One region of the Colwellia sp. SU-HH00943 genome, then DNA from elsewhere that is predicted to be linked to it. Evidence: predicted binding sites of a transcription regulator. Region 1 holds the regulator's gene; the other holds the start of a gene.
The links. The regulator FNR, encoded in region 1, switches genes on or off when oxygen is low (the NO sensors DNR and NnrR bind a similar motif). The targets are predictions, from matches to a motif close to TTGATCTAGATCAA.
Positions count from the first base shown of each region.

Region 2: AC27GZ_RS00110 (putative zinc-binding protein) is a predicted target of FNR. The motif match lies at 2,036-2,049, and genes of this name have one in related genera.

Region 1 is NZ_BAAJLW010000003.1:134,693-138,674, reverse strand. Features, by position in the region: gene AC27GZ_RS09140 (heavy metal translocating P-type ATPase) at 1-1,102, shown strand, start outside; gene ccoS (cbb3-type cytochrome oxidase assembly protein CcoS) at 1,117-1,371, shown strand; gene AC27GZ_RS09130 (sulfite exporter TauE/SafE family protein) at 1,371-2,087, shown strand; gene fnr (fumarate/nitrate reduction transcriptional regulator Fnr) at 2,175-2,894, shown strand; gene uspE (universal stress protein UspE) at 3,041-3,982, shown strand.
Region 2 is NZ_BAAJLW010000001.1:26,589-30,570, reverse strand. Features, by position in the region: gene AC27GZ_RS00120 (YehS family protein) at 1-420, shown strand, start outside; gene AC27GZ_RS00115 (cobyric acid synthase) at 514-2,007, shown strand; gene AC27GZ_RS00110 (putative zinc-binding protein) at 2,133-2,540, shown strand; gene AC27GZ_RS00105 (hypothetical protein) at 2,763-3,899, opposite strand; gene AC27GZ_RS00100 (DUF3301 domain-containing protein) at 3,945-3,982, opposite strand, start outside.

The DNA.
Region 1 (3,982 bases):
AGTAACAGCCATTGCTACAGCGCTTTATTGGCAACAGCATTTACCCGAAGAAGCATTTTGGATCACACTCTCTGTATTGGTTGCTACTTGCCCTTGCGCACTTTCTTTAGCCACACCCACGGCTCTAACTTGTGCAACAACCCGCCTAAACCGTGACGGCATTATGATCAAATCATCACATGTTATGGAGACCATGCCTAATATCAACTGCTTTGCCTTTGATAAAACCGGTACCTTAACAACAGGTGAATTTGCTATTGAGAAAGTTGAAGTGATAAACAAGCAGCAAACTCAACAGCAGGTTTTAGCTATTGCTGCTGCTTTAGAGGCACATTCTGAGCATCCTTTAGCCAAACCTTTTAGCGAGCATAGAGATTTCAACCTAAACGCAATAAACGTAAAAGTTGAATCAGGTAAAGGGGTATCAGGCAACATTGATAACAAACATTACAGTATTGGTAAGCCTACATGGCAGCTCAATGAAATTAATGAAACCACCAAGTCCGCCGCTTGTGTATTACTTTGTGAGGGTGAACTGATAGCGGTTTTTTATTTGGTTGATCAAATAAGAGCTGATGCAAAAACATTAATAACGTCTTTAAATGAAAATAATCAAACATTGATGTTATCAGGCGATAGTCAAATTGCTTGTGATAAAGTCGCACAGCAATTAGCAATAACTAAGTCACACGGAAACCTAACCGCTACCGATAAAATGGAGATGCTTTATAGTCTTCAAAAACAAGATGATGCAAAAGTTGTTATGGTGGGAGACGGTGTTAACGACTCACCTGTTTTTGGTGCTGCACATATTTCTATGGCCATGGGCTGTGGTACAGATATAGCCAAAAGTGGTGCCGATGTAATCCTATTAAATGACCAACTATCAAGTGTAAATACCTTAACAAAAGTCGCGCTAAAAACACGTCGTATTATTTTTCAAAACTATTTATGGGCCTTTGGTTATAATGCTATTGTTTTACCGTTAGCAGTTGCTGGCTATATCACACCTTATATGGCGGTAATAGGCATGTCTGCTAGCTCTATTTTGGTTATTACGAACTCACTACGTTTACTAAGAAAAGTTAAACAAGAAAAGTAAAATAAGAGTCTTATATGAGCATAATTTATATTTTAATCCCAATTGCTGTCTTACTTACCTGTATTGGAATTTACTTATTTTTTTGGGCAGTAAAAACTGAGCAATTTGAAGATCTTGAAAAACAAGGGATGAGCATTCTGTTTGATGACAATGAAGATAACACGATAAAAAAAGACAATAATCCAAATACAGTAAACAAAGAACAACAGACGGCCAACGAACACAAACCTGGAATACAAGAGCCTGAAACACAAGAGCAGATAAAATAATGACCCTAGACTTATTGTCTGCTTTTATTGTTGGTTTACTTGGCTCAGGCCATTGTATTACTATGTGCGGCGGTATAACCACTATGCTAACCTCTGCACTCCCTGCTAATAAATATAGCAATCAAGTAATCCCTGTTAATTCTCAAACTCCTCCCTCCCCATCAAGAAATATTACCTTAATTGTTAGTTATAACGTTGGACGGATTATCTCTTATAGTTTTATCGGTGCCATTGTTGGCTATACGGGCTCAATTGCGGCTAAAAATATTGGCTTACCACTGGCTGGATTAAGAATGCTTTCAGCTATTTTTCTTATTCTATTAGGGCTCTATATAGGTCAGTGGTTATTATGGCTTAACCGCATTGAGGCGTTAGGACAAAAACTATGGCGTTATATATCACCTTTAACTAAAAAAGTTATCCCTGTCACAAGCCCTGTAAAAGCACTTTCGTTAGGCGCAATTTGGGGCTGGTTACCTTGTGGTTTAGTATACTCAACACTCACTTGGGCATTGGCCAGTGGCAACGCAATGACCGGGGCTAGCATTATGTTACTTTTCGGCCTAGGTACCCTCCCAGCACTACTAACGTTATCTCTAAGCTTTAACAGTATAAAAAGCCTACTAACCAATTCAAGCTTACGAAAAGTGATGGCGTTAACATTAATATCATTTGGTATTTATAGTTTTATTGTTGCATATCACCACATGTTCTAATACCATAGTCCAGTCCTGTATATTAGGGTTAAGACCTTATTAAAAAAGAGTTTAGGTTATTAAAAACTCTACAAAAAAGAGTAACGCATGCAAAATAAAAGTTGCCCAAGTGCACAGCATATAAAGTGTCAAAACTGCAGTATTAGTGAACTTTGTTTACCTTTTACACTGAATGATCAAGAGCTTAATACGCTAGACGATATTATCGATCGTAAGCGCCCTATCCATAAAGGCGATAAAATTTTTACTGATGGCCAAGAGATGCACGCACTGTATGCAATTCGCTCTGGTACCTTTAAAACTTTTACCGTCAATGAACAAGGTGAAGAGCAAATTACTGGTTTCCACCTAGCTGGCGATTTATTAGGTTTTGATGCTATTGCTGATACTGAACATAAGAGTTTCGCTCAAGCACTTGAAACATCTATGGTATGTGAAATTCCTTATAACAATTTAGATACACTATCTAACACTATGCCGAAACTTAAGAAGCAAGTGTTGCGATTAATGAGTAATGAAATCCGTACCGATCAAGAAATGTTAACGCTGCTAAATCGCAAAAATGCCGAGCAACGGGTTGCCACTTTCTTAGTAAGTTTGAGTGAGCGATATCATGCTCGTGGATTATCTGCCACAGAATTTCGTTTAACCATGACACGTAGTGATATTGGTAATTATATAGGTTTGACGGTTGAAACCATCAGTAGACTTCTAAACCGTTTTCATAAAAATGGTCTAATCAAAGTTGATGGTAAACTCATTACAATTTTAGATATTGATGAACTCATTGATTGCGCAGAGCTATAATCCCTCATAATTCACTAGTGTTACTGACAGTAACACTAGTATCAAATTTTAAATAAATTGATTTAAAACAAGCATTAATTTCATACATTTGCTATAAACTATCTTAGGAATGGTTATATTGTAAATAAACAAAAGTGAGATTAATCATGGAAACCTACCAAAATATCCTCGCCGTTATTGATCCAACAACGGATGAACAGAAAGCCTTAAAAAGAGCCGTTGAATTAGCAGCAAGCATTACTGCTTCGGGTGATAGTAGTGTAAACGTCACTGCATTTTTAACTATCTTTGATTTTTCTTATGAAATGACCACAATCCTCTCTAGTGATGAGCGTGATGTTATGCGCCAATCAGTAATTAAAGATAAAACCCTTTGGCTTGAAAATATTATAAATGAAGTAAAAGGCGATTTAGACATTGACTGCCAAGTGGTTTGGCATAACCGCCCCTTTGAAGCTATTGTCGAAAAAGTAATACAAGATAACTACAACATTGTCATTAAAGGCACTCATCAGCATGACAAGCTCAAATCTGTCGTTTTCACGCCAACTGACTGGCATATATTACGTAAATGCCCTTGCCCTGTACTGTTAGTGAAAGAGCATGCATGGCCAGAGAACGGTAATGTTATTGCTGCATTAAATGTAGGCAGCGATGAAGAAGAGCACCGCTCTTTAAACATAAAAATTACCGAAGAGGCAAAACATTTAGCCTCATTAATTCAAGCGAATGTACACCTAGTAAATTCCTTCCCTGGTACCCCCGTCAACGTGGCGATTGAAATTCCTGAGTTTAACTCAACTGAATACAATGACACTATGCTCAAACATCATCAACAAGCAATGATTTCGCACGCGAACAAATTTGATATCAGCGTCATCAACACGCATGTTGAAGAAGGTTTACCTGAAACGGTCATTGAGCAAGTCGCTGACAAAATAGATGCCGAGCTAGTCGTACTTGGCACCGTAGGAAGAACGGGAATTTCAGCAGCATTGATTGGAAATACCGCAGAGCATGTTATTGACCAGCTAAACTGTGATGTACTTGCCTTAAAGCCCGATGGTTATATCTCACCCCTTCAATAA
Region 2 (3,982 bases), on a different contig from region 1:
GCAGAGAAAAAACTCACTAACAATATTGTTTTAACTAAGATAAAAATTGCTTTAAACCTAAAAGCAGAGGATCTGATCGCCTTACTCGACAGTGTTGATTTTCGTTTAAGTAAGCCTGAATTATCGGCATTTTCTAGAAAACCAGAGCATAAAAATTACCGACAGTGTAAAGATCAAGTGTTAAGGAATTTATTACAAGCTATTGATAAAAAGTATCATGTTGCTAGAACAACAAAGTTTGTTAAAGAAAAAGTAGATAATAAAGGGACTCACCAAGGCAAATGGAAAGATAAAAATAAAGGCCAAAAGCCTACAGTTGATGGTGCTAGGCCAAATGCCAGTGCTATATATACAAATCCTAACTTAGATGCAAATACGTCAAATAAAGCAGCACGTAAAAAGCTCAAGTTAAAACCCTAATCTGCAGGACAATAGCCAATCAACAGTTTTTTAAAAGCGAGCATGTCTAATAAGCTGTTAATCTACCAAATTTAAATCTAAAAGAGTGGCATAATGAAAACCTTAATGGTGCAAGGCACTACCTCTGATGCCGGTAAAACCACGTTAGTTGCGGGTTTATGTCGATTATTTGCAAAGAAAGCAATCCAAGTAGCGCCATTTAAACCACAAAATATGGCCTTAAACAGTGCTGTAACCCCTTGTGGCGGCGAAATAGGTAGAGCACAAGCTTTACAAGCAAAAGCTGCCAATGTAGCGCTTGATGTTGATTTTAATCCAATACTTCTCAAACCTAATTCAGATACTGGCGCACAGGTTATTATTCATGGTAAAGCCATATCAAGAATGGAGGCCGCCCAGTATCAAGATTATAAAAAGGTTGCCATGAATGCTGTGCTTGAATCTCACCAAAGGTTATCTGAGCAGTATCAACTTACTGTGGTTGAAGGGGCAGGTAGTCCGGCAGAAATCAATTTGCGTGAAGGTGATATTGCTAATATGGGTTTTGCAGAAGCGGTAGATTGCCCAGTGATTATTGTTGCCGACATTGATAAAGGTGGCGTTTTTGCGCAATTGGTTGGTACGTTAATGTTACTTGCTCAATCAGAGCAAGATCGGGTTGTTGGGTTTGTGATCAATCGTTTTCGCGGTGACTTTAGTTTGTTAGAGTCGGGTCTTGCGTGGTTAGAGAAAAAAACCAATAAACCGGTTTTTGGTGTATTACCTTACTTACATGGTTTAGATATTTCCTCAGAAGATGCATTAGTCACCCAACAAAGTAGCACTGATAAAGCGCATAAAGTACGTGTTGTTGTATTAGTTTACCCTCATATGAGTAACCATACTGATTTCGATGCTTTACGTCATCATGACAGTATTGATTGTCAATTTCTTTTCGCTAAAAACCCGCAAGTTAAAGCGGTTATTCCTGCCTGTGATTTAATTATTCTGCCAGGAAGTAAAAACGTCATTTCAGATCTACAGTTTTTACAAGCTCAAGGTTGGCAGCGAGATATCGCTAAGCACCTTCGCTATGGAGGAAAGGTACTAGGTATTTGTGGTGGCTATCAAATGTTAGGTAAACACATTTATGACCCGCTATCGATTGAAGGCGATACGCTCAATTGTGATGGTTTAGATTACTTGCCTATTACCAGTGAATTACATGCTGAGAAGACATTAACCAATGTACAAGGGCAGCTGCATTTGAACCAACAAAATGCCGATGTAAAGGGATATGAAATTCATGCTGGAATCAGTGAGTTAATTGCGAATTCGCCAATGAAGGTTACGCCTTTAATGACTATAAATTCTCAGATTCATGGTTATATTAGTGAAGATGAGCAAGTTGCAGGTTGTTATTTACATGGTTTGTTTGACACACCTAGAGCAATACAATTAATAATGAGCTGGGTCGGCGCACAAATAGAAGAAAACATCAGTATCGAAGCGCTTGAAGATATCGCTATTAATCGTATCAGTGATGCATGTGAGCGGTATTTAGATATGGATAAAATTAATGATGTGCTCGAAAGTTGGTATCGTTAAAAATCACTTGCTTGCAATAGCTTAAACCTTGATGCAAATCAACCCCTACTTGCTTTAACTTGTTAGAATTAAACAATGGCAATTTTATATTGTTGTGACATATCTAATTAAAGAGAGAGTTAGTCGTGGTCAAGAATCAAAAGAATGAACCAGCTCAACAAAAACCCATTGTTTATTCATGCTCAGGTTGTTCAAACTTAGCGCAAATGGCACATAATATTTCATTAAACCTTGATGGTGATGGTATTGCGGAAATGTCTTGTGTGTCTGGTATTGTTGGTAACGTTGCACCTATCATGGAATTAGCGAGATCTGGGAGACCGATTATTGCTATAGACGGTTGCAGTTTATCTTGCACGAAAAGCTGTCTTGAGGCCAGTGGTTTACATGCGGATTACTATTATCAAATTAGTGATTTAGGTTTTGAAAAACGCGATAAATGGAATGATTCGCTCACTGAAAATACTATTGCTATGAAAAATATTTACGACCAATTATTTGAACAAGGCATTGGTTTTCAAACCCTGAAGTAAGTTGCCTTACGTCATTGAACCTTTTATTAGTCTCATTTGTGTAGTCGTTTTTGAGTAATCGCTTCTTGAGTTTTAAATTGGGCTTTAGTTTATTCTAAGCCCAAGTCAAAAAAGCTGATGACAAGATTATCTGTACTCACTCAATTCATACATCTCTTTTAGAGTACGTTCGTAATTACTTCGCTTGTAATTATAATTTTAGTAATCAAAAATCACGAAAAATTAATAATTCACCCAATGAGCGTAATTATCATTTTTACCTAATGCTGATTGACTGCCTTTTAGCGAAAAATCATAACCACACAAAGAGAAGTTCCCTCTAAAGGCAAGTGCCTGAATAAGTACTTGAGTATCTAACGGTGAAAAGCTGGCAAAATACTCTGTATTTGCACCATCGCCGCTTTCTACATCAACCGTTAGCGTACGTATTGGTGTACCTTTATTGAAACTAATTTTTTCACAACTTTCATCACCTTGACCGCTAAATTGAGACCATAATTGCGTTGTAGCCACTTCATCGGCCTGCCAATGTATTATTAAGCCCTGATGTTGCGACAAGTATAAAGTGAAATTATCAGGCATGGTCAATGGGAAGCTTCGTATGATTTGGTTATTAATAGCTGCAGTTTGTTTTGGTATAACTTGCTCTACTTCAGCTTCACTTTCACTGGTCAAAAATGTGACCAGCCAAGACGTTAGTACCGCTATTAAAATAACAATCACTGTTGCAACAATGGCAATTTGCGCTTTTTTATTACTTAATAGTTTCAATCGGATAAGCTCACCAATATCAGCCTGTTCATTACCTCGCGGTGCCGTTTGATGAGTTTGGTAAGCGTAGGCAGCATTTGCTTGTTGCTCAATATGTTGGGCTTCAATAGGAATAGCATTTTCACCAGCGATACTGGGCTCAATTCTATATTTAGCTGATTTTCCTTGGTGAAGGGTTTGTTGATACTCAGACATATCGACAGGGCCAATATAACCTAATGTATAAGATGCTTGAGTCTCAACTTTACTTGGGTAAGTAAGTAATAAGGCAGAGCTTAATGCTGGTAGTAATAGTAAATAGTAACTACTGTGTTGCTCTGAAAATACAATAATAAGTGCAATAATTAAAAAACTAATGCTTGGGGCAAAAAGCCAATTACGATTAAGTTTGGCATCATTGAGTCTACGTAAACTTGTTAAGCCCAGTGCGGCACTAAATAAAACACTGAGTATTAATGAGATAAATATTTTGCCAGTAAAAGCCGAGGCCAGCATTATAAAAACAATATAAATAGCGCTGCATATCGCAAAAAATCGGGTTCTATTATCAAAACCTTGCAAACAAAAAAGTGACTTTAATAACTGCACAGTGTCTCCATGAAATACTGAAATGGACTATAAGTAATATTGAAATTAATGAACTCGATAAGGGGGAATATCAATATCATCTA